2 linked regions of the Posidoniimonas polymericola genome follow. The protein of the gene in region 2 binds, or shares a complex with, the protein of the main gene of each other region. Links are inferred from orthologs where the notes say so. Each region holds a gene or a part of one and is shown on either strand. Other genes may lie near its edges. The genes, in order: trxA and Pla123a_RS02495.

Region 1 (15,761 bases), on a different replicon or contig from region 2:
GCTCTTCTTGGACAATCCGATTCCGACCTATGTTTGGCAAAGCCACATCGTTCTTTATCGTTGGCCTGTGCTGTGGCGTTCTGAGCGCGACGCTGGCGTTTGCGTTGGTGCTCCGCTCGGCCGACGATGCCCATGAACCAGGGGGTTCGCCAACGCGGGTGCTGAAGCTGGCCCACAGCCTGGACGAGAAGCACCCGGTGCACCAGGCGCTGCTGCAAATGGCCGAGACGCTCGACCAGAAGTCGCGCGGCCGGCTCAGCCTCGAGATCTTCGCCAACAGCCAGCTCGGCAGCGAGGCCGAGTGCGTCGAGCAGCTGCAGCAGGGCGCGCTCGACCTGACCAAAACCTCCGCCGGGCCGCTGGAGAACTTTATCCCCGAGATCGCGGTGCTGGGCGTGCCCTATGTGTTCCGCAGCGAGGACCACTGCTGGAAGGTGCTCGAGGGCCCGATCGGCGACGAGCTGCTCGCCGCCGGCGAGCGGGTCGGCTTCAAGGGCCTGTGCTACTTCGACGCCGGCGCCCGCAGCTTCTACACCGTCAACCGCGCGATCCTCTCGCCCGACGACCTGGTCGGCCTCAAGATCCGCGTGCAGCAGAGCAAGACCGCCATGGCCATGGTCGAGGCGCTCGGCGGGTCGCCGACCCCGATCGACTGGGGCGAGCTCTACTCCGCCCTGCAGACCAACCAGGTCGACGGCGCCGAGAACAACCTGCCGAGCTTCTACTCCAACCGGCACTTCGAGGTCTGCCGCCACTTCACCCGCAACGAGCACACCCGCGTGCCCGACGTGCTGCTGGTGAGCGAGCAGACCTGGCAGGCGTTGTCGCCCGACGAGCAGCGGTGGCTGCAGGAGGCCGCCTACGAGTCGGCCGACCGGCAGCGGCAGCTCTGGTCGGACGAAACCAAGCGAGTCCTGCAGGCCCTCGAGGCCGAGGGCGTCGCAGTCCACGTGCCCGACCTGGCGCCGTTCATCGAGAAGGTCCAGGACCTGCACCACAGCTACGACGGCACGCAGGTGGGCGGGCTGATGCAGCGGATCGCGGAGGAATAGGGCAGCTTGGACCATCAGGAGCAATCTTCTGTGAGACGCTTTGGCGTGGCGCTGCTCGAGGGGCTGGTGTCGCTCATCATGGGCGCGCTGGTGCTGGTCGTGCTGTGGGGCGTGGCGTCGCGGTTCGTGCTCGACTCGCCGAGCCGCTGGACCCAAGACGTCTCCGAGGCGTTGATCGTCTGGCTGACGTTCCTGGCCGCCGCGGCTGGCTTCCGCCGCTGGGAGCACCTGGGCCTCGACTGGCTGGCCGAAAAGCTCTCGCCCGACGCCCGGCGGCTGCTGGAGGTCCTCGTCGCGCTGATCTGCGCGGTGTTCGCGGCCGCGGCCCTGATCTGGGGCGGCTACGTGCTAGTTGCGAAGACCCTCGAGTCGGGCCAGATGATGACCACGGTGCCGCTCCGCAAGGGCTGGGTCTACCTGGCCGCTCCGGTCGGCGGGGTGTTGATCTGCCTGTTCTCGCTGCACCGCGCGTGGCGGATCGCGGGCGGGGCCGAGGTCGTCGGCGGCGGGCCGGGGGATGCCCCTTCGGTCCCCACCGAATTGGAGCAGCAGGCCTGACGCCGTATGGACGTGCAGATCATCATCATCGTGGTCGCGTTCTTCGCGATGCTGCTGATGAACGTCCCCGTGGCGATCGCGATCGGCGGCGCGGCGTTCATGGCGATCTTGTCGCTGGGCGATGTCTCGACCGGGTACATCGTGGCCCAGAAGATGAGCGCCGGCATCGCCAAGTTCTCGCTGCTGGCGATCCCGTTCTTCGTGCTCGCCGGCCAGCTGATGGGCGAGGGGGGCATGGCGCGGCGACTCATCGACTTCGCCAGCGTGCTGGTCGGCCACCTGCAGGGCGGACTGGCGTACGTCTGCACGCTCACCTGCATGCTGTTCGGCGCCATCTCCGGCTCGGCCACCGCCGCGGTGTCGAGCGTCGGCGGGATGATGCTCCCTGAAATGCAACGCAACGGCTACGACCGCGACACCAGCGTCGCGCTCACCACCACCGCCGCCACCACCGGGCTGATGATCCCGCCCAGCAACGTGATGATCGTGTTCGCGGTGGTCGCCGGCGACGTTTCGGTCGCTTCGCTCTTCCTGGCCGGCATCGGGCCGGGCATCCTGACCGGCCTGCTGCTGATGCTGGCCTGCTGGATCACCGGCTTTCGGGGCGACGAGCACGAGGGTGTGCGGGCCTCGCTCGACGACATCATCCGCGCCGCCTGGGCCGCCTTCCCCAGCCTGCTGCTGATCGTGATCGTGATGGGCGGCATCTTGGGGGGCGTGTTCTCCCCCACCGAGGCGGCCGCCATCGCCGTACTGTACGCCTTCCTCTTGACCTTCGTCATCTACCGCGAGGCGCCGCTGTCGGCCCTGCCGCAGATGCTGCTCAAGGCCGGCATCACCACCTCGGTGATCTTCCTCTTGATCGGCGCCAGCCAGGCGATGAGCTGGGTGCTGGTCTACCAGAACATCCCGCAGACCATCAGCGCCACGATGCTCTCGCTGTCGGACAACCCGCTGGTGATCCTGCTGATCATCAACCTGGTGCTGCTGGTCGTCGGCGCGTTCATGGACATGACGCCGGCGGTGCTGATCTTCACGCCGATCTTCCTGCCGGTCGTCACGGAGCTCGGCATGGACCCGGTGCACTTCGGCATCATGATCATCGTGAACCTGTGCATCGGCCTCTGCACGCCACCGGTGGGGACCTGCCTGTTCATCGGCTGCGGGGTCGGCCAGACCACCATCGCCAAGGTCGCGCGGCCGATGATCCCGTTCTTCATCGCGATGGTCGTGGCGCTGCTGATCATCACCTACGTGCCGCAGCTGTCGCTCTGGCTGCCGGAAGTGCTGGGGCCGTAGGCGACGGGTTCAGGGGAGGTAAGGGAAGTGTCGCGCCCCGCCGCGATCTTGGAAAGGATGCTCGCCGCGCCGGTCGACGCAAATGACCTCCCCGACGGCTGGTTCAGGCGCGGAGAACTTGACTCAACATTCGGTCCAGCAACTTGAGTGGATTGGTTAACCCAACGCCGTTTGCCGCCTGCGGGTCGCACCGGTAGACTGGCGCCATCGCGAGGCCCTCTGCGGGGATGTTGACGGGTAGTGTATTTATGTATACATGTCCGCGAACTCCCTGTCAACCCGCATACTGAAGACCTTCTTCAGTATGCAGTTCTTACTGAAGAAGTTTCTGTCTAATAACAAGTTCTGCAGCAACATCAACATGTGGTATGTCGAATCCTACGAACTCCGAGATGTGACCTTCGATTACACATCTTCGTCGCTGGGAATGTTTGCGACCAAGGCACTTCATTCAAACGGCGTCTGCCTCGTCAACAATATCGACCGTGCTGGCGTCGATGAAGACCCATCCCAAGTGCTGGTTTGCGACTGCTGTGGATTTCCGGGGTGTGAATCCGGCGGGTATATCTCAATTCGACGCGTTGGAAATTACGTAGTCTGGATTCCGGCGTTTACCAAGATGCTTGAAGGTGCGTGGAAATCGAGCCAATACACGCCGCCGGGGTATCTCACCGAGACCAAGTACGGAATTCCCGTATTTGAATGGGCGACCTTTGATTCACTTCGCAAAACTCTTGACACATTGCCGACAATCGAATCCATTCCTTCGCTGATGGCATGCGAGGCAGTTCGTGTCCTTCAATGGTGTGCGCCATTTTCAATGCTTGGCAAATTTCCTGACCCACCACAATTACGCGCTGATGCGATTTTGGCCGTTACCGATGGCGACCTCGCGCGTGAATGTGATGTAGTACAACGCCATCTAAATGAAAACGCAAATTCGACATTCGAATTGGAACCAGTTTCAACAATCGCACCGATTGAATTTCATCTTGACGTGCCAAAATACACCTCTTGGTCGCCACTAGTGCGTTACAATGATGGGCGGTTGGCGTTTAACTTGGACACCATCGGCGCGTACGCCAATCAACCGTGAATGCTGCAGAACAAAGCCGTGAACCGGAGCACTCATTCACGCGGCATTTGAAATCAAGGTCTTCCGTTCGTGCCCGGTTACGACTGCCGTTCTGCCGCTGAATTTACAACGATGCGATTCATCGACGCTCTTACTCAGCACCCTGAAATTCCGATCTTTGGCCGGGTCGAAGGACTCGAACCCGACACGGACGACATTCGCGATTGGGAATTCGACCCAATCGATGCGGCAGTCCTCCGTGAATCCGAGATCAGTGACTTTTTCGTCGTGAAGGCGAAACATGTACTTCCAGGCGGCACAATCCAAGATTGCTACTTGGACCTCTGCCTTCCTGAACGCATCAGCGATTACGCATACTTTCTGCGCGACGGTGAGATTGAATTTCGATACCACCACGAATGTGATGGCGATGTGGTCTGCGGTGTCCCAATTGACTGCTTCGGGGTCTACGAACTCTTTTACTCACGAATTGCCCCTGATGTCGGTATCAACATTCTCCGAAACGGACTTAACTTGTCGCCCCATAGGCAATACATCGCGGAAGACCTTGGCTATATCCTTCGCGACGAGCGAAGATTCGCCGAAGCTGCAGAAGCGTTTCAGATTGCTGCCGACGGCCAGCCTTCTTCGTACTTCATATACGGTGAACTGGCTGGATGCTATGATGAACTTGGCGATACCGAGCGTGCCGCCAAATACCAGTCACTTTTCGCATCACACGAATAAGACGGGCAGAACCATGGGATGCAACGGAGCGGCGGTGGTGCGGTTTTTGGTGAGATCAATGTCAACTCCCGCCGCCCGCTGATCCCTACCGTTATCCGCAGCGGTTGCTCTTAGACGCGGACACCTCGCGCAGCTCCGTCAGATCTCTAGCAGCCGAGGCTGGACGAACCGCGGCACATATCGACCCTCACTGAGAGATTGCGGCAACGCCTCGAGGTTGCTATCTCGAGCTGTTCGCAGAGCCTCAACTACCCGCTAACCGAAGTACTCCGGCTCGCCGCCCGGCTTCCATTTGATGTTGCAGCCGATGCTGGGGGTTTGGTCCTCGGAGGGGGTCTTGCCGGCCAGCACCTGGTCGGCGGCGGCGCGGAGGTCCTCGCCGGTCACGGGGATGTCGCTGCCCGGGCGGCTGGCGTCGAACTGGCCGCGGTAGACCAGCTTCTTGTCCGCGTCGAACACGAAGAAGTCCGGCGTGCAGGCCGCCTTGTACGCGATGGCGGTGTCCTGCGTCGCGTCGTACAGGTACGGGAAGCTGTAGCCGCGGGACTTGGCCTCCTCGACCATCTTTTCGGGCGAGTCGTCCGGGTAGTTCTCGACGTCGTTCGCGCTGATGCCGACCACCGCCAGGCCCTTGGCCTGGTACTCGTCGGCAAACTTCTTCAGCTCGTCGGCGATGTGGATCACAAAGGGGCAGTGGTTGCACATGAAAACCACCAGCAGGCCCTTGGAGCCGTCAAAACTGTCCAGGGAGACCGTTTTGCCGTCGACGTTCGGGAGCGAGAAATCAGGGGCGGGCGTGCCGAGCGGCAGCATTGTGCTGGGGGTTTTAACCATGGGTGGGGCTCCGGATCTAGCGGGACGGCGAACGAACCTCGCGGGGCCGCCTGGGTCCTGCCCTGGGCGGGCGGCGGGACCTGCCTGCAGCGGGCGGCCTAGGTCCTGCAGTATAGGAGCCACGGCCCCGCCGCCAACCGGCCGGGGGGGCCGCCCGTAGCGTTGACAGCGGCCCCGCAGCTCCTACAATCGTTTGCACGCAAACAACTTACGGCCGATGGCCCCGCCGGGGTCGAACCCGCTGTCACCCGACGCCGTAGTGAGTCACTAGCAGATTTGTGTCATTAGAAACCAGCGGTCCGGCGCCAGGCGGACCGGTTACCAGTTCAGGAGACTACCGTGGGCGTTCAAGAAGTCAACGACGATAACTTTGAGGCAGAAGTACTGAAGGCCGGCGAGCCGGTGCTGGTCGACTTCTGGGCGCCGTGGTGCGGCCCGTGCCGTCAGATCGCCCCGCTCGTGGAAGAGCTGGCCGGCGAGAACAGCGGCGGCGCCAAGGTCGTGAAGCTCAACGTCGACGACGCCCCCGGCGCCGCGCAGAGCTACGGCGTCAGCAGCATCCCGACCCTGATGGTCTTCAAGGGCGGCGAGGTGGTCGACCGCTTCGTCGGCGTCCAGCCGAAGAACCGCCTGCAGGACGCGATCGACTCGGCCAAGGCTTAATCTACGCCGGCCGGCCAATAATGCCACCAACGACCAGGAGCCCCGCTGCTTGCTAGCAGCGGGGCTCTTTTTTTTGCGCGGTCACGCGGCAATTCGCTCAAGCCGTGACGCCGGCTGGCCGAAACGGAAGATAGGCAAATCTTACCGTTTGTACGGGTCGCACGGGCACGACGCCCCGTGGCGGCCAGCAGAAGGGAATCGCGTTCGATGCCAGACAAGTCCGCCAAGGCCTCCGAGTCGCGGGTAGACCCGCCCCACGCCATCCACCGCGCGACCGCCAAGACCGCCGCGAAGGCGGCCGTCGGCGGCGAAGTGGCAGAGGCCCCCGCCGCGCTCGAGCTCGAATCGTCGATGCCGATCGACAAGCACGCCGCCGAGCTGGCCCAGCGGCTGCAGCAGCAGCAGGACGCGCTGCAGCGCCGCGCCGCCGAGCTCGACGCCCGCGAGCTCGACCTGCAGGCCAAGGTCGAGTCGGCCAAGCTGTGGTTCGAGGAGCAGAACCAGCTCGTCGAGGAGCGGCCGGGCGGCGAACGAGACCCCAGCGCCGACGCGGCCGCCGCGGAGCGGGCGAAGCGGGAACTCGAAGAGCTGAGGGCCGCTATCGCCAAACGCGAACAAGAGCTCGACGCCCGGCAGGCCGAGCTGTACCAAGAGATCGAATCGTTCACCAACGACCGCGGCAAACACGGCGACCGCATCGCCGAGCTAGACCGCCGCCAGCAGGCCATCCAGCGCCGCGAGGAAGAATTCAAAGCACGCCAGCAGGAGCTCAACGGCCAGCTCAAGAGCAGGTCCACGGTCGAGGCCGAACTCGAGCGGCAGCGGGTCGAGCTGGAGTCGCAGCAGCAGGAGCTGCAGAACCAGATCGCCGGCTTCGCCGAACGCGAGGCCCAGCTGGCCGCCCGTCAGGCAGAAATCCAGCTCGCCATCAAACGCTACGAGGCGCTCGGCATCACCGAACGCCGCATCGCCCAGGCCGAGAGCCAGAGCAACGAGTCGCACGCCCGGGCGATCCACCTCGACGAGGCCGAGGCGATGCTCGCCGAGGAGAAGCGCTCGCTGCAGCGGGAACGCTCGCAGCTCAACGCCGACCGCCAGGCGATGCAGCAGCAGCACCTGATGGAACGTCGCAAGATCGAGGAGGAGCGGGTCACCATGAAACAGGAGATCGCCCACGACAAGGAGCTGCTGTCGCGGCGGGCCGAGCGGATCGACGACCGCGAGGCGGCCCTCGAACGGCTGCAGGTCGAGCTCCAGGGGACGCAGCGCGAGGTGCTCGAGATGCGCCTCGCCACCGAGGAGACCTGGGCCCAACTCACCGGCGCCCTGGCGCCCGCCAGCCTGACGCGTTCGATCGCGCAGGTGCGGGCCCGGCTCAGCGACCACTACGAGCAGACCCTCCGTGAGATGGAGGAGCGCCGGGTGGAGCTGGAGGGCGTCTCCAAGCAGTTGGGCGACGAGCAGTCGCGGCTCGAGGAGCACGGCCGCCAGCTCCTGGAGTGGTCACGCCGTCGGGACGAGGAGATCGAGAAGCAGGCCGCGCGGCTGATCGCACGCGAGCGGGAGCTCGACCGCCAGCAGGGTCAGTACGAGTCCCTCGAGGTGAGGTGGAACCACGAGCGGTCGGAGCTGCGGGCCCGCATCCGCGACCTGCTGTCGAACATGCGTCACGGGCCCTCGGGGGAGGGGCCGCTCGCCAAGGCGGCGTAATTGCAGCCATGGTCAGAAGGGCCATCCCGCAGTAGCCCATCGCGCCAGCCATGGGACCGATCGTGGCATCCCAAACAAAGAAGCCCTGAGGGAGCATCGCGCTCCCTCAGGGCTTTTGCTGCTTGTTTGGGCCGTTTGCCCCACGGCTGGCGCCGTGGGCTGTACTAGGCCTGCTCGGCTTCGGTCGCTTCGACCTCGACGTCGGCCTCTTCGGCCTCGACCTCAGCTTCCTCGGTCTCGGCCTCCTCCACCTCAACGGTGTCCTCGCTGGCCGAGTAGCTGCCGGCGAGCGAGTGCTCGCTGCTGCCGCTGGCCTTGCGGGCCTCGGCCCGGCGTTGGGCCTCCTGCGAGTAGGCCATCGCCGTGGAGATCTGCTGGCGGGTGAAGTACGGCTCGCGGATGGAGCTGCGGACCGTGCCGGTCAGCTTCTGGGACAGCTCGCCCCAGGAGAGGTCGTTGTTCAAGTTCCAGACCGACGCCTGCACGGCGCCGTGGTTCAGCTTGCCGGAGCCGAAGGCGGTCAGCAGCTCGATCACCTCGGGGCGGTCGACCACTTCCTCGACGCGACGCAGCTCGTAGGCCTTCGAAGAAGTCGGGTCGCGTTTGCCGTGCTCCAGGCAGACCACGGGGACTTCCAGCTTGGCGGTCTTTTCGGCCGGGACGCTGAACGCACCACCGCCGCCGCCCAGGCCGCCGCCGCCGCCGCCGCCGCCTACCGACTGGCTGCCGCCGCCACCGCCGCCGCCGCCCAGGCCACCAGCGCCACCACCACCGCCGCCAAACTGAGCCAGCACCGGCACGCCGGCAAACGCCTCAGGCATCTTCAACGCCAGCGGCTGCTTGGTCTTGTTGGTGATGATCACCTTGGCTTCGCGGTCGCTCTTGGCGATGAACTTCACATCGACGTCGCCGCTGTCCATCGCGTCGAACAGGTCGATTGCGGAGGGGGCTGCGACTGAGGTTTCGGTCGCGACCGACTCGGCTGCCCAGCAGCTGCTGTGGGTCAGCAGGCCAGCGACGCAGAACGCAGCAACAAACAGGCGGGAAACCATTTCAGGACTCCAGAGTGACGCAAACGCCGCGGACGCGACGTGGGAGGACAGCAGTTCCGGCGAGCGGACCGAGGGGGACGCCCCCCTCGCCTCTGTCCAGCATAATCAGCCACTCTGGCAAAACCAAGCAATCCAGGGGGAAAATGCCGCCCCGGCTCACCGCTAAGCCGCGGGGCGGCCCTGGTTTGCGTCATTCGCGGCGGCTGGGCCCGCCGGGGCGGTTCAGCCGGCCGGCGAGATCCCACTGATCACCGTGTGCTCGACGCGGCCCCGCCGCTCGATCTGCAGGGCGATCTCCTCGGCGTCTTCGGCAAGCCGCTCGTTGAGCAGCTCCTGGAAATGCCGCGAATTGGCGAACGGCTGCCCGTCGATATGGAGGATCCGGTCGTGCACTTGCAAGCCGGCCTCGGACGCCGGGGTGCCCTCGGCTACCCGCGTCAGGAAAACCGCGCCGGGCTCGCCGTCGTCCTCCCGCCAAGAGATCCCCACCCGCGGCGCCGGCGCGCCCTCGGGCAGCGGCGGCAGCGGCCGCTGCCGCCGGGCCTGCAGCGACTTGCCCTCGTTCATCCCCTGCCAGCGGAACTTCGGCAGCTCGTCGGCGTCGGCGGCGGTCAGCGCCAGGTCGAACAGGTACCGCGATGTCAGCCGCACGCCGTCGGTGTTGATCAGGCTAACGTCGTCGCTCGGGCGGTGGTAGTCGTCGTGCAGGCCGGTGTGCAGCATCAGCGTGGGGACCCGCCGCTGCAGGAAGTTCCAGTGGTCACTGTTGTTCTCCAGCTCCCAGGTGAAGTCGAGCCACACGCCATCGTCCGCCGCGACGCTCGCCAGCCGCCGCAGGCCCGCGCCGCTGCGGGTGCAGCTCACCTCGAGCCGGCCCTCCCGCATCCGCCCGACCATGTCGATATTGATCGACAGCGGCACCGACTCCAGCGGCACGGTGGGGCGGTTGCACCAGTGCTGGCTCCCCAATAGGCCAAGCTCCTCGGCGTCCCAGAACGCGATGATCAGCGACCGCTTCGGCTCGATCTCGTGCAGCGCCACCGCCTGGGCAAACTCCAGCACGGCCGACACGCCGCTGGCGTTGTCGTCGGCGCCGTTGTGGATGTAGCCGATCGGCCCAAAGCTGGTGCGGCGGTCGCCGTAGCCAACATGGTCGTAGTGGGCGCCGATGACGATGTGCTCGTGCTTGAGTTGGTCGTCCGAGCCGGGCCAGACCGCCAGCACGTTGCGGCGGCCGCCGCTGAACGGCTGGTAGTAATCGTCCTCGGTCCCGCCCCCCTGCCAGCCCATCTCCTGCAGCTGCTTGACCAGGTAGGCGGCGGCCGCCCGGCCACCGCGGGAGCCGCCGCGGCGGCCCTCCAGGGCGTCGGAAGCCAGGACCTCGAGGTGCGCCAGCGCGTCCTCCGCGCGGATCGAGGCCAACGCCGCCATCTTGGCGTGCTCCTCGGCGTGCGCCGCCGGGGGCGAGACAAACACGGCGGGCAATGCGACCAGGGTCGCCAGCAGGGTCCGGGGGGTGAGGGGCACCGGATCGTCCTCGGGGTCGTGGCCAGGACGACGCACGCGGGGGCCGCGTGGTCGCCATCTGCGGGAGTATCGGCCCGTCGGCCGCCGCTACCTCCGCTAGGATCGGTTTTACTTGCCGCCCGGCCGCTTCGGGGGCCCTACAACCGGCACACCCGGACTACTTCCCGATGCAGAACCGGCTGAAGATGCGGTCGAGCACTTCGTCGTTGTCGGCGTCGCCTAGCACACGGCCCAGGCCCGCCAGGGCGGTCCGCAGCTCGAGGGCCACGAGGTCGTCGGCCCCGGCCGAAACGAGCTCTGCCGCCCGGCCTAGTGCGTGCTCGGTCTCACGCAGCGCCTCGCGGCAGCGGTTGGCGGTCGAGGCCACCATCTCGCCGCCGGCTAGCTCGGTAACGGCCGCGGTAATTTGGTTCAGCAACGCGTCCAGCCCGTCGCCGCGGCTCGCGCTGACGGCCAGCACGCCCGCTGGGGGGGCGGCGTCGGTCAGGTCAGACTTGGTTTGCAGCTCGATGGTTTCTTGACCGGCGACAGCGGCCCGGGCAGGGGAGGGCGATGCCGCATCAGCCGGCCGGCAGCGGAGCACCACCAACGCGTGCTCGACCGATCGGGCACGCTCGCATTGGGCGGCGGAGTCGAGGGAGGTTTCGTCTACCGCTGCGGTCTCGCCGGCGGTGTCGGTCAGCTCGAAGCGGACCCCGCCAACGGACAACACGCGGCTCACGCGGTCGCGGGTCGAGCCGGCTTGCTCGGACACGAGCGCCGGCACGGCCGACTGGTCGACGCCCGCCAACTGGTCGAGCGCGTTGAGCAGCGTGCTCTTGCCGGCGTTCGGCGGGCCGGCGATGACGACCGTCGGCAGCTCGCCGGCGGCGTCGCGGTCACTGGCCTGGCGGGCCGCGGCGGCGACGTGCTGCTGGGCCTCGCCCAAGCGGCGGAGCGTCTCCTCCGGCTCGATGAACACGACGTCCTCCTCGTCGACAAAGTCGAGGCCCGCCTCGATGTCGGCTAGCAGCGACAACAGGTCCTCCCGCACGGCCCCCAGCGGCCCGGCCAGCCCGCCCGCCAGCTGCCGCAGCGCGGTCGCCAGGTCGGCGTCGCCCCGGGCATCGATCACGCCGAGCACGGCCTCGGCCTGGGTGAGGTCGATCCGCCCGCTGAGCACCGCCCGCAGCGTGAACTCGCCCGGCTGCGCGAGTCGCGCCCCGCCCTCGGTCAGCGACCGCAGCGCCGCTTCCAAGAGCGGCGGCGACCCCGGCAGGTGCAGCTCAACCGACGGCTGCCGCACGTAGCTGCGTTGGTCGGGCCAGACGTAGAGGTCCGCGGCTGCCGTGCGGTCGACGCCGGCCAGCTCCAGCCGCAGCCGCCCGCCCTCGATCAGCACCGGCCGCCGCGCGGCTGTCAGCCTGCCCGCCGAGTCCTCATCCAGCCGCCCCGCCACAACACGGACCGCATCCGGCCCCGCCACCCGGATCACCCCCCGCGCAGCCGCCCCCCGGGCGCTGGCGATCGCGGCGATGGTGTCGGTTTCATCGGGAAGCATGGCAGGCGGTCTCTGTTCTCTTCGCTGCCTTCTGTTCTATACCGACCGGCGAGGGAACAGAAGGCAACGAAGAGAGCGAAGGGCCCTGCGGGTGGCACGCCCCTGCAAGGGCGTGGCGGCGCCGGTGGTGGCTTTCCATGCCCAATCGATGCGCTAGCGGTGAATGAGCCGCTGACGGCGAGACTGTGAGGTCGGAACCCGGCCGTTCCTCGGTTGGCGTCGCTGTATGGGCGGCGTAGTGTCCCATTCGCCAGTCGCCCGCGTCGAGCGTCCCGTCGTGCTCGCCGCCGAGGCTACTCGAAGACCGAGTAGTCGTCCAGTTGGCCGTTGACAGAACTTCTCGTGTAGCCGTACGCACCGTTCTTTGTCGCCGTGCCCGGCCGGGCGATCGAGGACGGGACCGAGAAAGAGTTGATCCATTTGAGATAAGGTTTCGCACGGCGCCGGACCGACTCTTCTACGGTTTCGCCGTCCCGTAGGACCGATCGCCCCGTAAGCGCCGTGCCCATTGTGTTGGTGTAGAGCGTCTCGCCGTTGTGCACGATGCTGATCTTCATATTGTACAAGACGACATCGAAGTCGAGGATCTGTTCGTCGGAGCTGCTCATCCGCTGCCGCATGTCGTACTGGGCGTCGTCGAGGATATAGATGGAGGCCTGATCCCTCCGGCTCCTCTCAACGATGACATGCAGCGTTCGCTGCGGCTGGGGCTCGCAAGCGACAATGATGACGGTATCGGCTCGCTCCCGGAGCTCGAGGCCGGCGGCGCGGATCGACTGCTCCATCGCGCTACGGACGTCGTCGCCGCCTTCGACCTCTGGCGGGATATCAACCGCGAGTTCGATCGGATCGCCCTTCCGGTAGACCATGAGATCGTCGGCTGAACCGAGGCGTTCGGCGGCGGCGACAATCGCGGGACGCGGCAGCTCAATCGAATCGATGAACGGGTCCCGGTTGCGGGCGCCGCTTCCTGGGAAGTACCAGAGTCTGCTGCCGGCGACCGAAACAGCCCCGTCGCGATCGGCCAAGCCTGGTTGGAACTCCCACAGCAGCACAGCTCGTTCGACGTCGTAGAGGTACCTGCCGTCGACAAGCAAGAACTCCCCAACCCACTCGATTGACTTGGTCATGTGGACTTCCGGCCGCGTTAACCGACGCACCTGCTCGCCGGTCGACAGGTCCCACACCAGGACGCTGCCCATGGCCGTGGCGGCCAGGCGTCGCTGATCGTCTTTGATTGCGATCGCGTCGATGCCGCTGTAGCAGTCGGGGGGGATCACTAGGTCGCCTGCGTAGCGGTTGTTCTTGAGGTCGATGACGGAGATCCCGAACGTCGTGTTGTACGCGAAGAGCTGTCGCCTGGCGTCGAGTGCCGGACGGCTGCGCGCGCCAAACGACGGTCCGACCGTAAAGATGCGTTCTGCTGACGCGCTCTCCCAATCCCAGACCACCAGCGGGTGGTTCTCGCGTCCCATCGTCATGACACGCTTGGGGTCAATAAACCAAGACCCCTCGACGTCCGACTCGATGGGGCCGTGCACGCCTTTGCCGTAGGGTCGCCAGCTCGCAGCGTGATGCAAGGTGTCGCCTACGATGCGTTGGACAAAGAGCTCCGCCGGGTCGAACGCGCCAAAGCGGTCCTGCTGTATGAGGGCTAGAGAGTCGGCGAGCAGTACGTCCGCAAACGTTGAGTTTACCGGCGCCGGCACGGTGGCGACGACCTCGGCCTTTTCCGGCGCGATGATGTCCAAGACCCAGCGGTTCTTGCCGCCACGCACGCCGGTGAGTCTCTGAATCGCGACCAGCCCCGTGGAGTCCGAATGGAAGAAACTCCCCTGCGTGTGGAGGGCGTGGCTCGCCTGCGGGGTAGCGGGGAGTCGAGTGCGGTGCGCCTCCCCCAGTCTTGAACCGCCGTTCCATGGCGTGGGTTCGAAATCCCATTGCTCGTTGCGGAGCGCCTTCACCGCGTCTCTGACGTTGGGACGCAGCGGCCCCGCAGCGACACTCGGTTCTGACGCCTGGAATGGATTGTCGGGATCCTGCTTGCCGCCCGATTTCAGAAAACTCTGATCCTGCTCTGATAGCTTCTCGATCGGGACGTTGATGATCCGCCCATCGGCCCGACGAATCACTGCTTCCCGCTCGTCGGCGGTGACGAGCGAACCTTGGATGCTGAAGCGGCCGGTCTTGTCGGTCCAGGTGCGGGTAGCGACCGGGGCGTTCGACCCCGAAGAGGGACGCAGCCGGGCAGGATCTACCGGCAGGATAACGGCCGGCGTCTCCCGGAGCACTCGGGCGAACCGTTTGCTCGTTAGGGCTGGCAAGAAATCCATCGGCTGATCGAATCGCACAATCGGGGTGTCGAACGCTTCCTCCGCAACCATCACCCCCCTGACCCAGACGCCGTTGAACTGGCACTCCACGGGGTCTTCGAGGGAGAAGCCATCGGGGTTGATGGGGGAGGCGGCGATATTGGTCGGGGGATTGCCAATCGGAGGATCTACCCGAGGCCCAGCCGGCTTCTCATCGAACTCGACGACATTCGACTTCCCTGCTTCACGCGCGCGGCGGTGCACCTCGGCCGGCGTGAGCGCCGCGGGGTCCACCCGCAGTCGGATGAACCGTTGGTCGTCGTCCTTGGCTAGGATCTTGCCGAAATCTATGGCGTCGCAGAAGGCGTCAAAGTCTTCTATCGGCTCGATCCGCATCCGCTGGTTCGAATGTGCGTAGCGCCGAATCGGGGTCGGGGAGGCCACCTCCAGCAGGGTCCTTACCATGTCAATTGCCGTAGGCGGAGACGACTTGCGGTCAAAGTCGATACGGAAGACATCTCCCGCCAACTCTTTTTCCCCAAGCTCCTCCAGCAGCATCCTGGAAACTTCCTCGTGGCTCCTGGCGCCAACCTTGTTGATCGCACGGAAGTTGGTGATCTCGATTAAGACGGCTTTCTCTTGACCGTATCCGGACGAGGCGAGTCCATGCCAGAGAACGAGGGCAAGAAGTAAGCAAATTCGCGCAGGCATCGCATCACTCATTGCTTGAATCGCGTCGGAAGAGAACGCTACGGGGGCGACCTTGATGGTAATCCGGCGTACGCACGGCCGCAATGAACTTGGGCGTCGGACCTACGGAGAATCGTTGGTCGACGCCCTCTGTCAGCGTCTCGTTGATCGATTCTCTACGGCGACTCTGCGTTGAGAAGGCGTGCGCTCCACGACGGCTTCGCTCAGGGCCTCGCGGCACCTCCCCAGCCCACGGCGGCTCGTCGGATTACCGGCTTGACCGATAGTCAAGTTTGCTGAAGACCTACGTGGTCAAAATGTTCCACGTCCGGCAATTCTTTGTCGAAGTTAGCCGCTGAGCGTGGTCCAATAGAGGGGCTGCTAGGGCTCCCAATAGACCGATGCGGTCCCGCTGGCGATCCGCAATCCCGACGGCTTCCGCCGCCGGTTGCTGGGGCGGGGTCGCCAGCGGGACGGACTTTTGTCTGCGCTAGCGCGCACGATCGGACAAAAGTCGGACCTCGCTAACGGAGGTGGAAATCGCCGAGGCTTCTATAGCAGTGTGAAACGGCCCTTGGGGCCGGCGATGGGGCCCGACTTTTGTCCTTAGGAATCGGTGTCGGATTTGGGGACAAAAGTCAGCAGGGGCAAAAGTCGGCCGGCTCACGCGTCGCGGGCACCGAGGAGTAGCCTAGCGTTTCT
Region 2 (15,499 bases):
ATGATCTGCGGTCCTATCTCTGCTCTTTAGAAGACGCGACGAGCGCAACAATCTCGACCGAGATCCCTGCTGCAGACGCTGCAATTTAGGCGGGGTGACCTTCCGGCAAGTCAACCGACAGCCTACGCCAACGGTTCTCCGCAGTCAATAATGCGGGCCCAGCGACTCATTCGAGACAAGTTACCGCCGCTCGACGCCCATGGCTTTGAGCCTCGAAATCAGCGTCGACGGTTTCATGCCGAGCAGCTCGGCCGCTCCGCCGGAACCGTAGACCTTGCCGCCGGCGGCGTCGAGCACGCGGCGGAGGTTGGCGCGTTCGAAGTCGCGGACCTGGGCTTCGGTGAGCAGTTCGGTGGCGTCGGCGGCGTTCGTGGGCGGCGCGGCAGCGGCGGGCGCGTCGTCGAGTTGGACGCGGAGCGGGCCGCCGCGCGACAGGATTACTGCCCGCTCGACCACGTGCTGCAGCTCACGGACGTTGCCGGGCCAGTCGTACTGCTGGAGCTGCCGCGCGACCCCCTTGGTGAGCCGCGGCCTGGCGACCGCCAGCCGGCGTGAGGCCTGCTCGAGGAAGTGCTCGGCCAACAGCGGGACGTCCTCCCGGCGGTCGCGGAGCGGCGGCAGCTCGACCGGGAACACGCTCAGCCGGTAGTACAGGTCCTCGCGGAAGCGGCGCTGGCGGGCCTCCTCACGGAGGTCGCGGTTAGTGGCGGCGATCACCCGGACGTCGACGCGGCGGGTCCGTTCCTCGCCGATCCGCTCGATCTCGCCCTCCTGCAGCACCCGCAGCAGCTTGCTCTGCAGGTCGAGCGGCACCTCGCCGACCTCGTCGAGGAACAGCGTGCCGCCGTCGGCCAGCTCGAACCGGCCTACCCGGTCGCGCAGCGCGCCAGTGAATGCGCCCTTGATGTGGCCGAAGAACTCGCTCTCGAACAGCTCACGCGGGATCGCCGCGCAGTTCACCTTGATCAGCGGCCGGTCCGCGCGGCGGCTGCGGCGGTGCAGCTCACGCGCGACCACCTCCTTGCCGGCGCCGCTCTCCCCCAAGATCAGCACGGTCGAGTCGGTCGGCGCGACCAGCTCGATCTGCTGCGTGACGTTGCGCAACGCGGGGCTGCGGCCGAGCATCTCGCCGAAGCCCTGCTCGGCGGCGATCTCGTGCTGCAGGTGCTCGTTCTCGTCCTCCAAACGCTGCCGCAGCCGCTGCACCTCTTCCCACGCGTAAGAGTGCGCAATCGCCGCCGCGGCGTGGTCCGCAATCATCCGCAGCCAGTCGAAGCACTCGTCGCCGATCCGCACACGGCTGAACACGCCGAGCACGCCGAGCACCATGCCGTGGTGCGTGAGCGGCTGGCCCGTGAAGCCGACGATCTGCTCGGACTGTGCCCACTCCGGGTCGACGACCCATTCGGGCAGTGTGTCGAGATCGGGCGCCTCGATCGCTTCGCCGGTCAGCGCGATGCGGCCCACCTTGCGGACGCCGATCGGGAAGCGGCGGAACCGGCCGTCGAGTCGCGAGAGGTTATTCTCTGGTTCCACCACCGAGCGGCCGCGGCTCGCCACCAGGTGCAGGCACTGCGACTGGTCGGGGCACTCGCTGCGCATGGGGCAGGTCTCGCAGCCGGCGCCCGGCCGCACCAGCCACAGCCGCGCGAGCGCGACGCCCTCGGACTCGGCGATCCGGCTCACCAGCAGATCGAGCAATGCCGGCAGTTCCCGCTGCTGCGCCAAGTCGAGCAGCAGCTGCTTGGGATGGCTGAACATCGGGGTGTGATCGGAGAGCGGCGGCATGGCTGAAGCATAGCGTAATCTCGCTGCCCAACCACGACTTCTCGCTTGATATCGAAATGTCGCTGCTCTAGCAACCCGGCAAGAAAACACCTAAAGCTCTACCCAAAAATAACTTACGAGAAATCCCGACGTTTGGCGCCAATCATGCCTAAGGGCACTGCTATGACGGCGAGCTGTCGCCCAGAACCCACTCCCTGCCCTACCAGGAGCTCTATCATGTCGCGTCTTCCCCTAGTTGCCTCTGACCAAGCCAACGCCACTCAAGCCGCCCTGCTGCAGGCCGTGCAGTCGAAGCTGGGCCGCGTGCCCAACCTGCTGCGGGGCCTGGCGAACTCGTCCGCTGCGTTGCGGGGCTACCTCGACCTGTCGGCCGCGCTTGGCGCCGACGCCATGCTGACGGCGCACGAGCGGGAGGTCATCGCGCTGGCCGTGGCCGAGGCCAATGGCTGCGAGTACTGCCTGGCCGCCCACACGGCCATCGGCAAGTCGACCGGCATGGACGCCCACGCCATTACCGCCGCCCGGCGCGCCTCGGGCGGCGAGCCGACGGCCGACGCGGTCGCCAAGCTGGCCGCCGCGGTCGTGGCGACCCGCGGCCGCGTCAGCGACGACGACCTCAACCAGTTCCGCGCCGCCGGCTTCGACGACGCGGCCGTCGCCGAGGTAGTCGCCGCCGTGGCGCTCAACACGCTGACCAACTACTTCAACAACCTGGCCCAGACCGAGGTCGACTTCCCCGTCGCGGCGCCGCTCGAAGAGGTCGGCGAGGCCGCCGCGTGCACGACCGCCTGCGGCTGCAGCGTGTAACCCCTGCCATGGCCGGGCGCCGCGAGGCGCGGCGCCCGGCCCCTTTTCGAATGGAGATGAACCGATGACGCCCCCGACCTCCCTCCGCCCGCCGTTCACCGAGTCGACCGCCCGGCAGAAGGTCCGCGCCGCCGAGGACGCGTGGAACTCACGCGACCCGGCGCGGGTGGCCCTCGCGTACAGCGAGGACTCGACGTGGCGCAACCGCGGCGAGTTCCTGCAGGGCCGCGACGCGATCCGCGGCTTCCTGACGCGCAAGTGGGCCAGCGAGCTCGACTACCGCCTGATGAAGGACCTGTGGTCGTTCACCGACAACCGCATCGCCGTCCGCTTCCAGTACGAGCACCGTGACGCGTCAGGCCAGTGGCGCCGCGCCTACGGCAACGAGCTGTGGGAGTTCGACAACGAGGGCCTGATGCGGCGCCGCGAGGCCTCGATCAACGACGTCTTGATCGCCGAGACCGACCGCAAGTTCCACTGGCCGCTCGGCGAGCCCCGCCCTGCTGACACTAGTCTGGTGCTGTGCGTCGCGTAGTGTCGGTCGATACGACGCCCGCGCCGCACCGATCGACACGCTAGCGGAGAACGTCTTGTTGTGTTTCGTCGCTACCGTGCGGCAGCACCGCTCGCGGGAGGGTGCGAGCGTCGTTTCCTAACGCTTAGCGCGAGTTTGGCGCGCCATTGGCTAGAGGAGAGCAGCAGTCGCGGGCGCCGGTCCCCGCCAGACCGGCGCCCTGCCCTCCCGCCAGCACCTCCCTCCCGTTGCCCCATGCGTTTGAAGTATCCCCACGTTCGCGCTTTCACGTTGGTCGAACTGTTGGTCGTGATCGCGATCATCGGCGTCTTGATCAGCCTGCTGCTGCCGGCGGTGCAGTCGGCCCGCGAGGCGGCCCGGCGATCGTCGTGCCAGAACAATTTGAAGCAGATGGCGCTCGCCATGCACAACTACCACGACACCTACCGGATGTTCCCGCCGGCGCGGCTGTCGAAGGACCCCAAGTTCGGTCACATGGTCGGGCTGCTGCCGTTCATCGAGGAGGGCAACGTCGCGGACCTGTTCGACCGCACCGCGCCGGGCGGCTTCGCCGACCCGTCGCACCAGCCTCTGGCGAATCTCGAGGTCGGACTCGTGCGTTGCCCGTCAAACCCGATCACCGACCCGATCAAGATGCGGCTCTCGAGCTCCACCGGCTCGAGCTACGGCGACTTCCTCACCACGACCGGCACGACCAGCGACCCGGGCGCGGCCGGCATCCTCACCGGCTGGGCCCTCGACTACTGGGTCAACCACGGCATCAACTCGTCGGCGTACGAGCTGGTGAACCCAGGGGCCGACCGGCCGTCGCCGATCTTTAAGGGGGACGAGCCGAAGATGTCGAAGGTGACCGACGGCCTGTCGAACACCACGATGGTGGTCGAGCACGCCGGCTACGACCAGCACTTCGTCCGCGGCGTTGGCATGCCGATGCCGTCTGACGATGTCACGCTCGACCAGCCGGGCGCGTGGGGCACCTGGCTCGGCTGGTGCGCCTTCATGGTGCAGACCTACCCTTCCTACACGGCCGAGACCTACCCCACCACCCTCCGCAACATCCCGGCCGGCACGGACTGTGCGATCAACTGCAACAACTCGCAGGGCGTCTTCGGCTTCCACCCCGGCGGCGCGCACGCCGGCATGGGGGACGGCAGCGTCCGGCTGCTGGCCGAGGACACGTCCGCCCGGGTGCTGATGTTCCTGGTGAGCCGCGACAGCGCCGAGGTAATCGATGACTAGCGTCCGATGGCTGGCGTGCCTCGCACTGCTGAGCGTCGGCTGCGACCAGCACCCCGCCGCCCGCGAGGTGCACGGCAGTGTGCGGGTCGACGGCCGCGCGGCCGAGGGGGTGTACGTCGTGCTGACGGAGGCAGTTGCTGCCGGCGCGCCGCCGACGGCGTCCGCCACCGCCCGCACCGATCCCGACGGCGCCTTCAAAATCCGCGTCAGCAGCGACGGCCCGTTCGCTGTCACCGCGTTCTGGCCGTCGGTCTTGCTCGACGACGGTTCGGTGGTCGAGGGCCCCGACCGCTTCGGCGGACGCTACCGCGACCCCATTCAACCCGTGACGACCTTCGCGCTGCCGAGCGGCGATGAGCCGGCCACGATGGAACCCATCAACCTCTCGCGCCGCTAGAACGCGTGGCGTCTTAACCGGAGTCAGATAACTTGCAATCGACCGCCCGCTGCCTGGCACTCGTGCTGTGCTGCCAATTCGTCGCGACCCACCAGACACTCGCCGCAGCCCCTGAACCGCCGTTGCTCCGCACCGCGCAGTCGGGCCCGTGGTCTGACCCCGCCACCTGGGACGCGGGCCGCGTCCCTCAGACGGGCGACCGGGTAGTGATTGGCCGCGAGCACCACGTGCGGTACGACGTCGCGTCGAGCGAGGTGCTGCGGCTGGTGCAGATTGTCGGCACGCTGGAGTTCGCCCGCGACCGCGACACGCGGCTCGAGGCGGGCTTGGTGCAGCTCACGGCCAGCGAGGAGCCCTCTGAGCAGGGCTTCGACTGCCATGAGACCCCCGAGCACGTCCACCCCGGCGGGCACCAGGCGACGCTGCTGATCGGCGAGCCGGGCAGCCCGCTGCCGGTCGATCACACCGCCACGATCCGCCTACATTATGTCGCAGGGATGGACCGCGAGTCGTGCCCCGCGCTCTTGAACTGCGGCGGCCGCATGGAGCTGCACGGCGCGCCGCTCGCCAAGACCTGGGTCAAGCTGCAGCGCGGCGCCGAGACGGGCGACAACCGCGTCGCGGTCGACCAGCCGGTCGCCGACTGGCGCGTGGGCGACCGGGTGATCGTCACCAGCACCACCCGGCAGCGAAATCGGCGGGGCCGCAGCGGCGCCTTCCTCGACGACGCCTTTTTCGACGGGGCCCAGACCGAGGTCCGCACGATCACCAAGATCGGCGGCCGCGACTTCACCGGCGGCTACCCGATTACGCTCGACCGGCCGCTGACGCACGATCACTACGCTGAGGGCGCCTTCCGCGCGGAGGTCGCCAACCTCAGCCGCAATGTCGTGGTGGAGTCGGCCGAGCCCGACGTCGCGCGGGGGCACACCATGATCCACGTGCACTCGCGGGGCTCGATCAGCTACGCCGAGTTCCGCCACCTCGGCAAGCAGGGCGCGCTCGGCCGCTACAGCCTGCACTACCACCTGTGCGGCGACACGATGCGCGGCAGCTCGGTCATCGGCGCGTCGATCTGGGACAGCCACAACCGCTTCCTCACCATCCACGGGACCGACGGCCTCGTGGTCCGCGACTGCGTCGGCTACAAGTCGATCGGGCACGGCTTCTTCCTCGAGGACGGCACGGAGACCAACAACGTCCTCGACCACAACCTCGCCTGCACGGTCGGTCCCGGCCGGCCACTGCCGGAGCAGGTGATCCCGTTCGACCCCAATCGCGGCGCCGGCTTCTGGTTCGCCAACTGCCAGAACGTGTTCACCCGGAACGTCGCCGCGGAGTGCGCTGAGTACGGCTACCGGTTCGACTGCAAGGCGGCCGACGGCTACGACCCGGTGCGGCCGATCCGCCAGCCGGACGGGGAGGTGGCGATGCAGGACACCCGCACCATGCCGTTCGTCCGCTTTCAGGACAACGAGGCCCACACGATGCAGTTCTTCTGCCTGAACCTCCGCGGCGTCACCCGGCCCGAGGGGGGCGGACTCGACATCTACAACCAGAACCTCACCCTCGCCGACGAGGCCGCCCAGGCGATGCCAGCGCCCGGCAAGCCGTTCTGGGTCCGCGACTTCCGCTGCTGGGAAGCCAACTGGGCCGTGCACCTGGGGACCACCGGCGTGTTTGTCGACGGGCTCGACGTGTTCGACTCGGACGTGGCGATCTGGCGCTCGATCATGGACCGCTCTGGCTACCGCCGCATCACCACCGCCAAGATGCGCGTCAACGACATCCACAACCCGCTCAGCATGGGCATGCCGCCCGAATCGGAGGACGAAAGCGGATCGCGCCGCCGCTTCGGCGGCGTGTCGAGCTTCAGCGACGAAGAGCCGCCGGTCACGCTGGTGACCCACGCCCTCCGCGACGGCGCCCTGGTCCGCGTGGCCGGCGCCACAGCCGACGCCAGCGACATCAAGCAGGTGCTGGTCAACGGCCGACCGGCCCGCTCGGTCCGCGGCAGCTACGCCGAGTGGGAGATCACCCTGCCCACGCCTTCAGAAGATCGGTTCGAGGTGGTCGCCGCCGCCGAGGACGTCAACGGCCTGGCCGATCTCGCCCCGCACGTGGTGCATGTCGGCGGCGACGCCCCGCCCGCCGCCCACCCGTCGCACCACCACGTGACGACCACGCACGGGCATCATCACGAGTGAGGCAGCCCTCGAACTATTTGCCAACTTCCGGCTGACGGCGCAGGTAGATCACGGTCGCCGCAATCAGCGAACCGACGAGGTTCGACACCAGGTCCCAGCCGGTGTTCTCGTACTCGCCGACGTTGGTCTCGGGCAGGGTCTGGAAGGCGGCGAACTCGACTACTTCGTTCAGCGCACCTGCGCCCATGCCGACGCAGACGCACAGGGTCATCAGCCCGAGCGTTGGCCGCGGGCGGACGCCGTGCTGGGCGAACGCGTAGGTCAGCCCCTGCCACGCGATCCAGGTCACCAGCCCAAAGCCGAAGGCGTGCACCACCTGGTCGTACTTCAGCCGGTCCTCGATCAGCCACAGGTTGTAGAGGACGTGGGTCTCGCCGCCGATCGGCCAGTCCACCGGGAGGTAGACCAGCCCGCCCGCCATGTGCAGCAGCCCCCACACGGCGAGCCCCCACAGCGCGCCAATGTGCAGGTCGATCTTCCGGTGCAGCGCCACCACCGCCCCGAGCAGCAGCAGGGTCACGGTCAGGTAGAACGCGAACTCCGCGTTCGGCGAGCAGATTAATCGAACCAGTGACGCCCCCAGGTACGCTGCGGTGAACACGCCCACGGCGTACTCGGAAGGTTTTAATGGGCGGTGGAAAAGCGGCATGGTTCGAAGAGTGGCAAAGACGGAAGGGACTCGCTTGCACGCCTGTCAGTCTAGCGAATGGGGGCCCGTTGTGCTGTGAGGAGACACCATCCAGGATGCCCCGTAGTGGTGATTCCGACCTGAGCAAGAGTAATCTGCGCCGCCACGGCGTGCGAAGCGTTAGCTGCTGTAAATCACTCCGAACTTCACGCCTGGCAGGTGCTCTTCCATCCACTCTTCGAAAGCACGGTCCAGGGCGTCTGGCGGCGGGAGTACTGGGAAAGGGCTGATAGGTATATTAGGAAAACCACCTGGTCTGAACTTGAATTCGATCGAATCCCGATGAGCAGGCAAGTCGGGTTCGTGCGCTGCCGTGTACGGCCCGAGGTATTTGAATCTCCGAAAGATGTTGTGGAGCGTTATCGCCTCGAGGTGCTTGCTGCGACTGAATTCCTCCAGCCAGCGGCCATCGAACGCACACCCGCTAAGGGACAGGCCGGTTAGGTTGGGCACACGCGACAGGGTCTCGAAGTCTTCGCGACTCAGCGTGCCTGCGATCGCCAGATACTCCAGCGCCGGGATATTTGTCAGGTGATGGAGCGACTCAGGATCCAGCGTTTCGCTGTCCAGCGTTAATTGCCTCAGTCGCGGCCAGGCCGCCAGATGCCGGCACCCCGCGCCAGTGAAGCCGCGGTTCCCTCGTTCGTGGAAGTAGAGGGACTCGATCTGCCCCGAGAGTAGGCCCAGGACTGCGAGTTGCTCGTCGGTAACGCGGGTATCGGCGAAGTAGATCCGCCGCACTCGAGGCAGACGCTCCATCGCAGCGACCGCCAGCGACAGGTTCGGCTCGCCGATCGGCATCAACCGGCGCTCCTCCCGCCGACCCGACAGACGCACGCCAGTAACGGCGACGAAGCAGTCGACCCCCAACCTGCTGGTAAGCCACTCCGGCGCCCAGAGTCCCGACAACCGCTTTTCGTACTGAACCGTAGCCCCGATGGCTTGCAACGCTTCAACCGCCGAACGCTGCTGTCGGACGCTGCGGGCGTAGAGCCCGATCGTGACAGCCAGCACTGTCATGCCGACGAGGACGGTTCGCAGCGAGAAGCGGAGAAGCCGCGGATAGGATCGTGACTCCACTCGATCTCCCATCAGTCAACGCGGGCTGCATCGGCAAGGGCAGTCCTGGCGGCCAACGCATCCTATCACCGAACAGGATGAATATGCGTGCCTATCAGTCTAGCGAGTGGAGGCCCGCTGTGCTGTGCGAAGCCGCTAGGCGCGCTGTCGCGTCCGACTTGGAAGAAGGTCTGAATCCTCGCGGCTCGCTGCCCGCCCTCTGCTTCCTCTGCGCCCTCTGTTCCTACCCGTTTTGACTAACAGGAGGGAGCAGAGAGAGTCGCCACTACTGCAGCGAGAACTCGGCAGGCCTGCTAGGCATGGCCGTACGGCTGACTCGCGAGACCGATCGCAGAAACCGCTGCGCCGCCGCACCTGGCCCACTCGGCGGCCTGGGCGACGCGGGCCACGTCCTCGGCCACGTCGTCCTCGAATCCGAACGTCTGCCCGTCGCAGTGGACTTCTATCGAAACGCGGTAGTCCAGCGAACAACTGCTGCCGGGCAAGGGCAGACTCTCGGACCGATACAGCAGCTGAGCTGCGCTGTGAAGGCTTCGCGCGAGGACAAGATCTAGGAAATCGCGATGGCTTCGGTGTTCGCCCAGGGCGGCGGGCGCCACGCCGACGGTTGCGGGGCGAATGCCCCACGTCGTGAACGCCAACACCGCGTGGCCGGGCCTGCCGTCGGCCACCCTTGGGGCAATGGCGGCGCGTGGGTCCGTTAGGGATCGGCGAACGCCGCGGCCGTGCCGCGGGCGCCTGCACCACTGCTGGTGATGGTTCCGCCGCTGCCAGCGTGGCCATTTCATCGCCAGGGTCGCCGAGCAGCCCATCCACTCAAGCTAACGAAGCCCGTCAAAAGGCTCCAATTCGCCATGAACTGGCGCTGTTTAGTCAGCGGCACACGATGTGCATCTTACTTGGGGCACTACGAGCGATGCTTTTCTCATTCCAATGGAGGTGCCGCAATGGCGACCAAAGCAACGAGCAACACTGCCGACAATGACAGCGCGTGGGAACGCGTGAAGGCGGCGTTCGCAAACGACTGGGAACAGACCAAGGCAGATTTTGGTTCTGACAACGCGCGCGATATGGACCAAGATGTCGACGATACCATCAAACAGGCGATCGGCTCGGACGACGCCTTTGAGAACCGTGAACAAGCATTCCGGTTCGGCTACACGTCTCAGCAGAAGTACCGGTCGGATCACCCAAAGTGGAACGACGACCTCGACACCAAGCTGCGTCGCGATTACGACGGTGACTACGACGCCGACCGCCCGTACATCCGCCACGCGTACGGATACCATCACGACTGAGCCGCACCAGAGCGGTGCGACCGATGATCTAGCGCAACCGCAGGGCAGCCCGCTGCCCTGCGGTTTTCTCGTATGCGCTGGCAGAAGTCGTCGCCGTGAAACAACTGGCGCACTGGAGCGAGAACCGCAGAGAGCAGAGCTTCAGCATGCTCGATCTGTGGCCACAAATGCCATACCGGTTGCAGCAGACAACATGGTCACGGATCGCTGCCGGCCAAGCAAGATAAGTCGCCTCAGGCAGAGCCGTTCACCCCCACCTCTCGCCCTTTGCCGCCGCTGCGTCCTCCGGTTTCCTTCCCTTCCTGTGAACAGGAGGGCGCAGAGGCAACAGAGAGAAGATCGACTGAAGCGTCAAGAACTCGGCAGGCCTGCTAGGCTCGGCCATACGCCTGCCCCGAGAGACTGCCATCGTTCGACGGCAGTCGCGGGGCAAACCACACCGCCGCGAGCAGTGTGGCGCCGATTGCCGCGACCGCGGCGCCGCCGTACCGAACCCACTCGGCCGTCTGCGCGACGCGGGCGACGTCGGCCTGTGCGCCGATCAGGCACAGGCCGCTCCCGTCCGGCACGAAGACCACACTGACGGAGCCCCCCTCGGCCAATGGGCGGTAGATGTCCTCGGCCACATCGTCCTCGAGGGCGTAGTCCTGGCCGTTGTGCTCGGCGTCTAGCCAGACGCGGTAGTTGGTTGTGCGGCTGTTGCCGCTGCCAGACGAGACTTCTCGGAGGCGGGTCACCCGGGCGGTCGTCGTGACCCCGTCGGCCTCCAGCCGGCTCATTTTGCCGCCGAGCACCAGCCCAATCGCGACCGTCACCCCGCCGGTGAAGGCAAGCGAGAGGAAGAGCAGCGGCAACCGATATTGGCGGGGCATCGCGGGAACCTCGATCTTGGGTCGGCAAGACGCAACTCAAGTGTAGGTCATCGGCCCGGCTCTGAACTTGCCAGCAGGAATCCGACGAATCCCAATTCCCTGCCGGTTTGTTACTGCAAAGCGCCACGACGTGCGGTCCAATAAGAGTGTTCGCCGTGTCGCGCTGACGCGAGAAGTTGCTTCTCCGCGGCGTGCGGTGCTGCGCCGGTGGTAAGAGAAGTCGTTGTGACGGGCCAAGCCGCCGAGGGGTCGGCGTGGGTGGGGGTTTTGTCCCCTCCGCGCGTTTATTCGGACAATACACCGGTGGCGGCGGTGGGGGGTGTGCAGCATTGTACGCTGGTATAGCAGTGCGAAACGCGTTGCGGGTGGGGGCGCCGGCGATCCGCTCGGCGAATGTGTGGGACAAAACCCCGGCGACTGCGGCAGACGCGCGGCGGAGCCGCGACGCTTTGTAGACGCACCAACTTTCCGGCTACAACCGTTACCACCACTAGAACCCGATCGCTCCTGGGCCAACCGTGGGCGAGCCGCGGTGGCGAGTCGCCCGGGGCCTACCGTAGAGGTACCATAGAGTCGCAGCCCCGTTGTTCCCCCCTGCCCTGTTCAGCCTGGCCCCGTTCGGCACGGATGAAGATCTCGACCATCCCGCAGCTCTACCGCAACGCCAACCGCTGGCGCGAGATCGTGTCGGTGCTGAGCAAGTACCAGCTGGCCGGCTGGCTGAGCCGGTTCGAGCTGCCGATCGCGACCGGTCTGCTGAAGGACTCCGAAGGGGCGGCCATCTCGCGGATCAGCCACGAGGCCCGCATCCGCCGGGCGATGGAGGAGCTCGGCCCCGCGTTCATCAAGCTCGGTCAGGTGCTGAGCACCCGGCCCGACCTGGTCGGGGCGGCACTCGCCGACGAGCTGGTGCTGCTGCAGAGCAGCGCGCCGGAGGACAAGGGGGACTGGATCCGAGCCACCATCGAGGCCGACCTGTGTGGCACGCTCGAGGAGTGCTTCGCCGAGTTCGAGATGACGCCGGTAGCGTCGGCCTCGATCGGCCAGGTGCACCGCGCCCGGCTGACCGACGGGCGGCTGGTGGCGGTCAAGGTGCGGCACGAGCACATCCAGGCCCAGGCGGCGGTCGACACCGACATCCTGATCGGGCTGGCGTCGCTGGCGGAGCGGCTGCCGGAGCTGAAAAACTACCGGCCGACCGCGGTCGCGACCGAGTTCCAGCGGACGCTGCTGCGGGAGCTGGACTTCTCGCACGAGCGGCGGCGGCTGGAGCAGTTCGGCGAGTACTTCTGCAAGTCGGACTCGGTCTGCGTGCCGGCGGCGATCCCCGAGCTCTGCTCGTCGCGGGTGCTGACCGCCGAGTGGCTCGAGGGACGCAAGGTGAGCGACCCGGAGCTCCGCACCAACGGCGCCGACCTCGAGCTGGTCGCGCGGCGCGGGGCGCAGGCGTTCCTGACGATGGTCTTCGAGCACGGCGTCTACCACGCCGACCCCCACCCGGGCAATTTGATCGTGCTGCCGGGCGACCGGGTCGGGCTGATCGACTTCGGCATGGTCGGCCGGCTGGGCGACCGGATGCGTGAGGACCTGGAGGACATGATCTCGGCGGTCGTGAACAACGACTCGCAGATGCTGACCTCGGTGGTGACCAAGGTCGGCGCGACGCCGCCGGACCTGGACGAGGCCGCCCTGGGGATGGACGTCGCGGACTTTGTCGACCACTACGGCAGCCAGCCGATCAGCGGGCTCGACCTGAGCGGCGCGCTGCACGAGCTGATCGGCATCATCCGCCGCCACCAGATCGTGCTGCCGGCGTCGCTGGCGATGCTGCTGAAGCTGATGATCATGCTCGAGGGGACCTCACGCAAGCTGGCGCCCGACTTCTCGCTGATCGAGATCCTCGCCCCGCTGCAGCGGCGGGCGCTGATGCGGAGGTTCTCGCCGGTGCGTCAGGCGCGGCGGCTGCGGCGGCTGTTCTTCGAGACCGAGCGGCTCGCAGAGACCCTGCCGCGGCGGCTCGGCAGCCTGCTAGAGCAGGTGCAGTCGGGCAAGTTCGACGTGCACCTCGACCACCGCGGGCTGGAGCCGTCGGTCAACCGGCTGGTGCTGGGGATGATGACCAGCGCGTTGTTCCTCGGCTCGTCGCTGATGGTGAGCCACGGCGTGCTGCCGATCCGGATCTGGCCGCTGGAGGGGACCTCGGCGCCGGGGCTGGCGGGCGTGGTGCTGAGCGCGATGCTCGGGATGCGGCTGCTGCGGGCGATCAGCAAGTCGGGGCGGCTGGAGCGTCGGAAGTAGCCGCGGAGGGGAGCAGCTCGGCCAGGGCGGCCTCGATGCGGGTGTTGAGGGCCTCGATCTCGTCGATCAGGTCGTCGTGCCGCTGGTCGAGATCGGCCAGCCGCTGAGCGTGCGGATTGGCCTGCGGGGAACCAGACATGCGGAGGGGACGGCGGACGCCGGCCTTTTCGGAGGGGGATCGCGATCGGAGGCCGCTCACCCGTTGGGCGCCCTCAACGCCAGAAAGATCGACCCGCCAGGGCCTGCGGGTGCACCGGATCCGGGGCGGTCGGTGGCCTGGAACCCTTTGTGGCGCCAACAGTTGCGCGTTGTGCCGGTCGGTCCTGAAAAGCCGGTCGGAGCGGCTCGGCAAGGTGTGCCGGCCAGGCAGGCTGCGAGCGGCGAGTGCGGCGCCCAGTCCGGCGAGACGCCTTGGCGCAGGCACGGTAAATTGGCTATCCTTACGAATTCCCCACAGCCCGGCAGCCTGCCGTGTGGGGGGATCACCCCGGAACGCCCTAGTTAGGATGAATCAACGACGTGGTTAAGCTGACCCTTCGCGAACGAGAAACAGCCCAAGAGGCGGTCCGCCGCTTCCGTAAACTGGTGGAGCGTAGCGGCATCAAGAAAGAGATGCGTGTCCGCGAGTTCTACGAGAAGCCGTCCGAGACCAAGCGTCGCGCCCGCCTGCGTGCCCAGCGTCGGGCCCGCCGCGAGCGGCTGCTCAACAAGTAACACTGTCAAGTAACACCGTCGAGCGCGACGCCGACTGGCGCCCCAGTGTCCGCCGGACACGTGAGCACAACGGTCAGACGCGCCGCCGAGGCGACCAGAGCCCCCGCCGCTAGCAACTGGCGTTGAAGGGGGCTTTCTTCTTGCGCGGATGGTCTTGTTGCTCGGGCGTTGCTCAGCCCTCGAGCGAGCCGGGCAGGCCTTCGACGAACTGGCGGATCTCGTCCCGCACCCGGCGGTAGACCTTCATCTTGGCCTCGTCGTCTTCCAGGTCGGCCGCCAGCCGCGGCGGGTCGTCGAACGGGTGGTGGACCACCCGGGCGTTGCCGGGGAACACGGGGCAGTTCTCGTCGGCGTGCCCGCAGACGGTCACCACCACATCAAACTCCATCGGGCCCAGGTCGGCCACGGTCTGGGACTCGTGCCCGCGGATGTCGACGCCCGCCTCCTGCATGGCGCGGACCGCGTACGGGTTGAGTCCGTGCTTCTCGATGCCGGCCGAGTAGGCGTTGAGCGCGTCGGACTTGAGGGCCCGGGCCCAGCCCTCGGCCATTTGGCTGCGGCAGGAGTTCCCGGTGCAGAGGAAGAGGAGGTTCATCGGCGTGTAGTGGGTTGTAAGTTGCGCAAGAAAAAAGCAGGGCCGGCTCATTCGAACCGGCCCTGCCTTAGGTTTCAAGCGTGCCTTCGCAGCCTAGAAGGTTCCCTCAGCACGGAGGAACCAGCCGTCGAACGCCAGGATGTTGGCGTCGTCCAGGCTGACGGTCTGGCCACCGGTGGTCGTGGCGAAGTTGTACTCCGCACGGTGCCCCAGGTCGTGCCAGGCCGAGAACAGGTAGCCGCCGCTGACGCTCAGGTTGCTGGTCAGCGCGACGGTGCCGCCGGCCTCGAGCTCGGTGACCGGGATCACCTGAGTGCCGCTAAAGTAGCTCGGTGTAAACTGGTTGGCGCCGGTGCCGTCGGTGCCAATGGCCGAGTAGTCGAGGTCGCCCACGAGCAGCGAGATGTCGCCTTTTAGGAAGACGCTCGTCATGCCGGTCTTGCCGAAGTAGCGACGACCCAGGAAGCCGCCACGCAGGCCAACGCCGGTGAAGTCGACCCGGCTAGTGGCGGAGCGGTTGGCGACCGGGACCGTCGTGCTGACGATGTTGTTGCCGTAGTTCAGCTCGGAGCTGATGTCCGCGAAACGCACGGCGCCGCTCCAGGTGATGTCCCACGCGGGGCACCAGCAGCCGCAGGGGTCGCAACCGCAGGGGTCGCAACCGCAGGGGTCGCAGCAGTCGCCGCAGCCCGAACCGAGGGCACACCCCAACGGAATGGTCTTCATGCAGGCCAGGTCGAAGTTGTTGAGTTTGACCGAGGACGAGCCGAATAGCGTGTCGCCGGTGCCTGCCGGGATTACCTCGAACGGGGCGGCGATGTCAACCGGCCCGACGCCCGCGGCGCCCGACTGGGCAATGCTGTTGAAGTTGCCGTCGCTGCTGAAGTTGGTGTAGGTGAAGCGGAATTCTTGGCCACACTCGGGGATACGAATTCCCGCGTAGACCCGGAACGAGGGGTCGAAACTCGACTCGAACTGGTG

The links.
Region 1: the proteins of Pla123a_RS02495 (region 2) and trxA are in contact, whole or in part, in an NMR structure (PDB 2IPA), measured with the Bacillus subtilis proteins. The link is inferred for Posidoniimonas polymericola from one-to-one orthologs.

What each region holds. Positions count from the first base shown.
Region 1 is NZ_SJPO01000005.1:338,259-354,019, reverse strand. The notes cover bases 4,613-7,566. They hold trxA (thioredoxin), read left to right. Parts: upstream 4,613-5,904; coding sequence 5,905-6,228; downstream 6,229-7,566. Other genes in these bases: Pla123a_RS12365 (hypothetical protein), read left to right, coding at 6,436-7,566; Pla123a_RS12375 (thioredoxin family protein), read right to left, coding at 4,987-5,565; Pla123a_RS12380 (tetratricopeptide repeat protein), read left to right, coding at 4,613-4,731. Also shown: Pla123a_RS12400 (TRAP transporter substrate-binding protein), read left to right, coding at 30-1,052; Pla123a_RS12395 (TRAP transporter small permease), read left to right, coding at 1,083-1,610; Pla123a_RS12390 (TRAP transporter large permease), read left to right, coding at 1,617-2,909; Pla123a_RS12385 (hypothetical protein), read left to right, coding at 3,214-4,005; more of Pla123a_RS12380, read left to right, coding at 4,117-4,612; more of Pla123a_RS12365, read left to right, coding at 7,567-7,938; Pla123a_RS24640 (hypothetical protein), read right to left, coding at 8,103-8,990; Pla123a_RS12350 (M28 family peptidase), read right to left, coding at 9,213-10,517; Pla123a_RS12345 (tRNA modification GTPase), read right to left, coding at 10,675-12,057; Pla123a_RS12340 (SHD1 domain-containing protein), read right to left, coding at 12,351-15,080; membrane protein insertase YidC, read right to left, coding at 15,751-15,761. UniProt on the Bacillus subtilis protein: Participates in various redox reactions through the reversible oxidation of its active center dithiol to a disulfide and catalyzes dithiol-disulfide exchange reactions.
Region 2 is NZ_SJPO01000001.1:610,593-626,091, reverse strand. What follows is about bases 12,808-15,499. They hold Pla123a_RS02495 (arsenate reductase ArsC), read right to left. Parts: upstream 14,519-15,499; coding sequence 14,096-14,518; downstream 12,808-14,095. Other genes in these bases: Pla123a_RS02490 (Lpg1974 family pore-forming outer membrane protein), read right to left, coding at 14,612-15,499; rpsU (30S ribosomal protein S21), read left to right, coding at 13,729-13,923; Pla123a_RS24435 (hypothetical protein), read right to left, coding at 13,175-13,348; Pla123a_RS02505 (ABC1 kinase family protein), read left to right, coding at 12,808-13,209. Also shown: Pla123a_RS02565 (PEP-CTERM sorting domain-containing protein), read right to left, coding at 1-2; Pla123a_RS02560 (sigma-54-dependent Fis family transcriptional regulator), read right to left, coding at 181-1,761; Pla123a_RS02555 (carboxymuconolactone decarboxylase family protein), read left to right, coding at 2,005-2,595; Pla123a_RS02550 (nuclear transport factor 2 family protein), read left to right, coding at 2,660-3,130; Pla123a_RS02545 (DUF1559 family PulG-like putative transporter), read left to right, coding at 3,365-4,369; Pla123a_RS02540 (hypothetical protein), read left to right, coding at 4,362-4,766; Pla123a_RS02535 (G8 domain-containing protein), read left to right, coding at 4,799-6,973; Pla123a_RS02530 (DUF2238 domain-containing protein), read right to left, coding at 6,987-7,622; Pla123a_RS02525 (hypothetical protein), read right to left, coding at 7,782-8,741; Pla123a_RS02520 (hypothetical protein), read right to left, coding at 9,035-9,226; Pla123a_RS02515 (hypothetical protein), read left to right, coding at 9,689-10,039; Pla123a_RS02510 (DUF3592 domain-containing protein), read right to left, coding at 10,411-10,911; more of Pla123a_RS02505, read left to right, coding at 11,539-12,807. UniProt on the Bacillus subtilis protein: Catalyzes the reduction of arsenate [As(V)] to arsenite [As(III)]. In vitro, can dephosphorylate para-nitrophenyl phosphate (pNPP).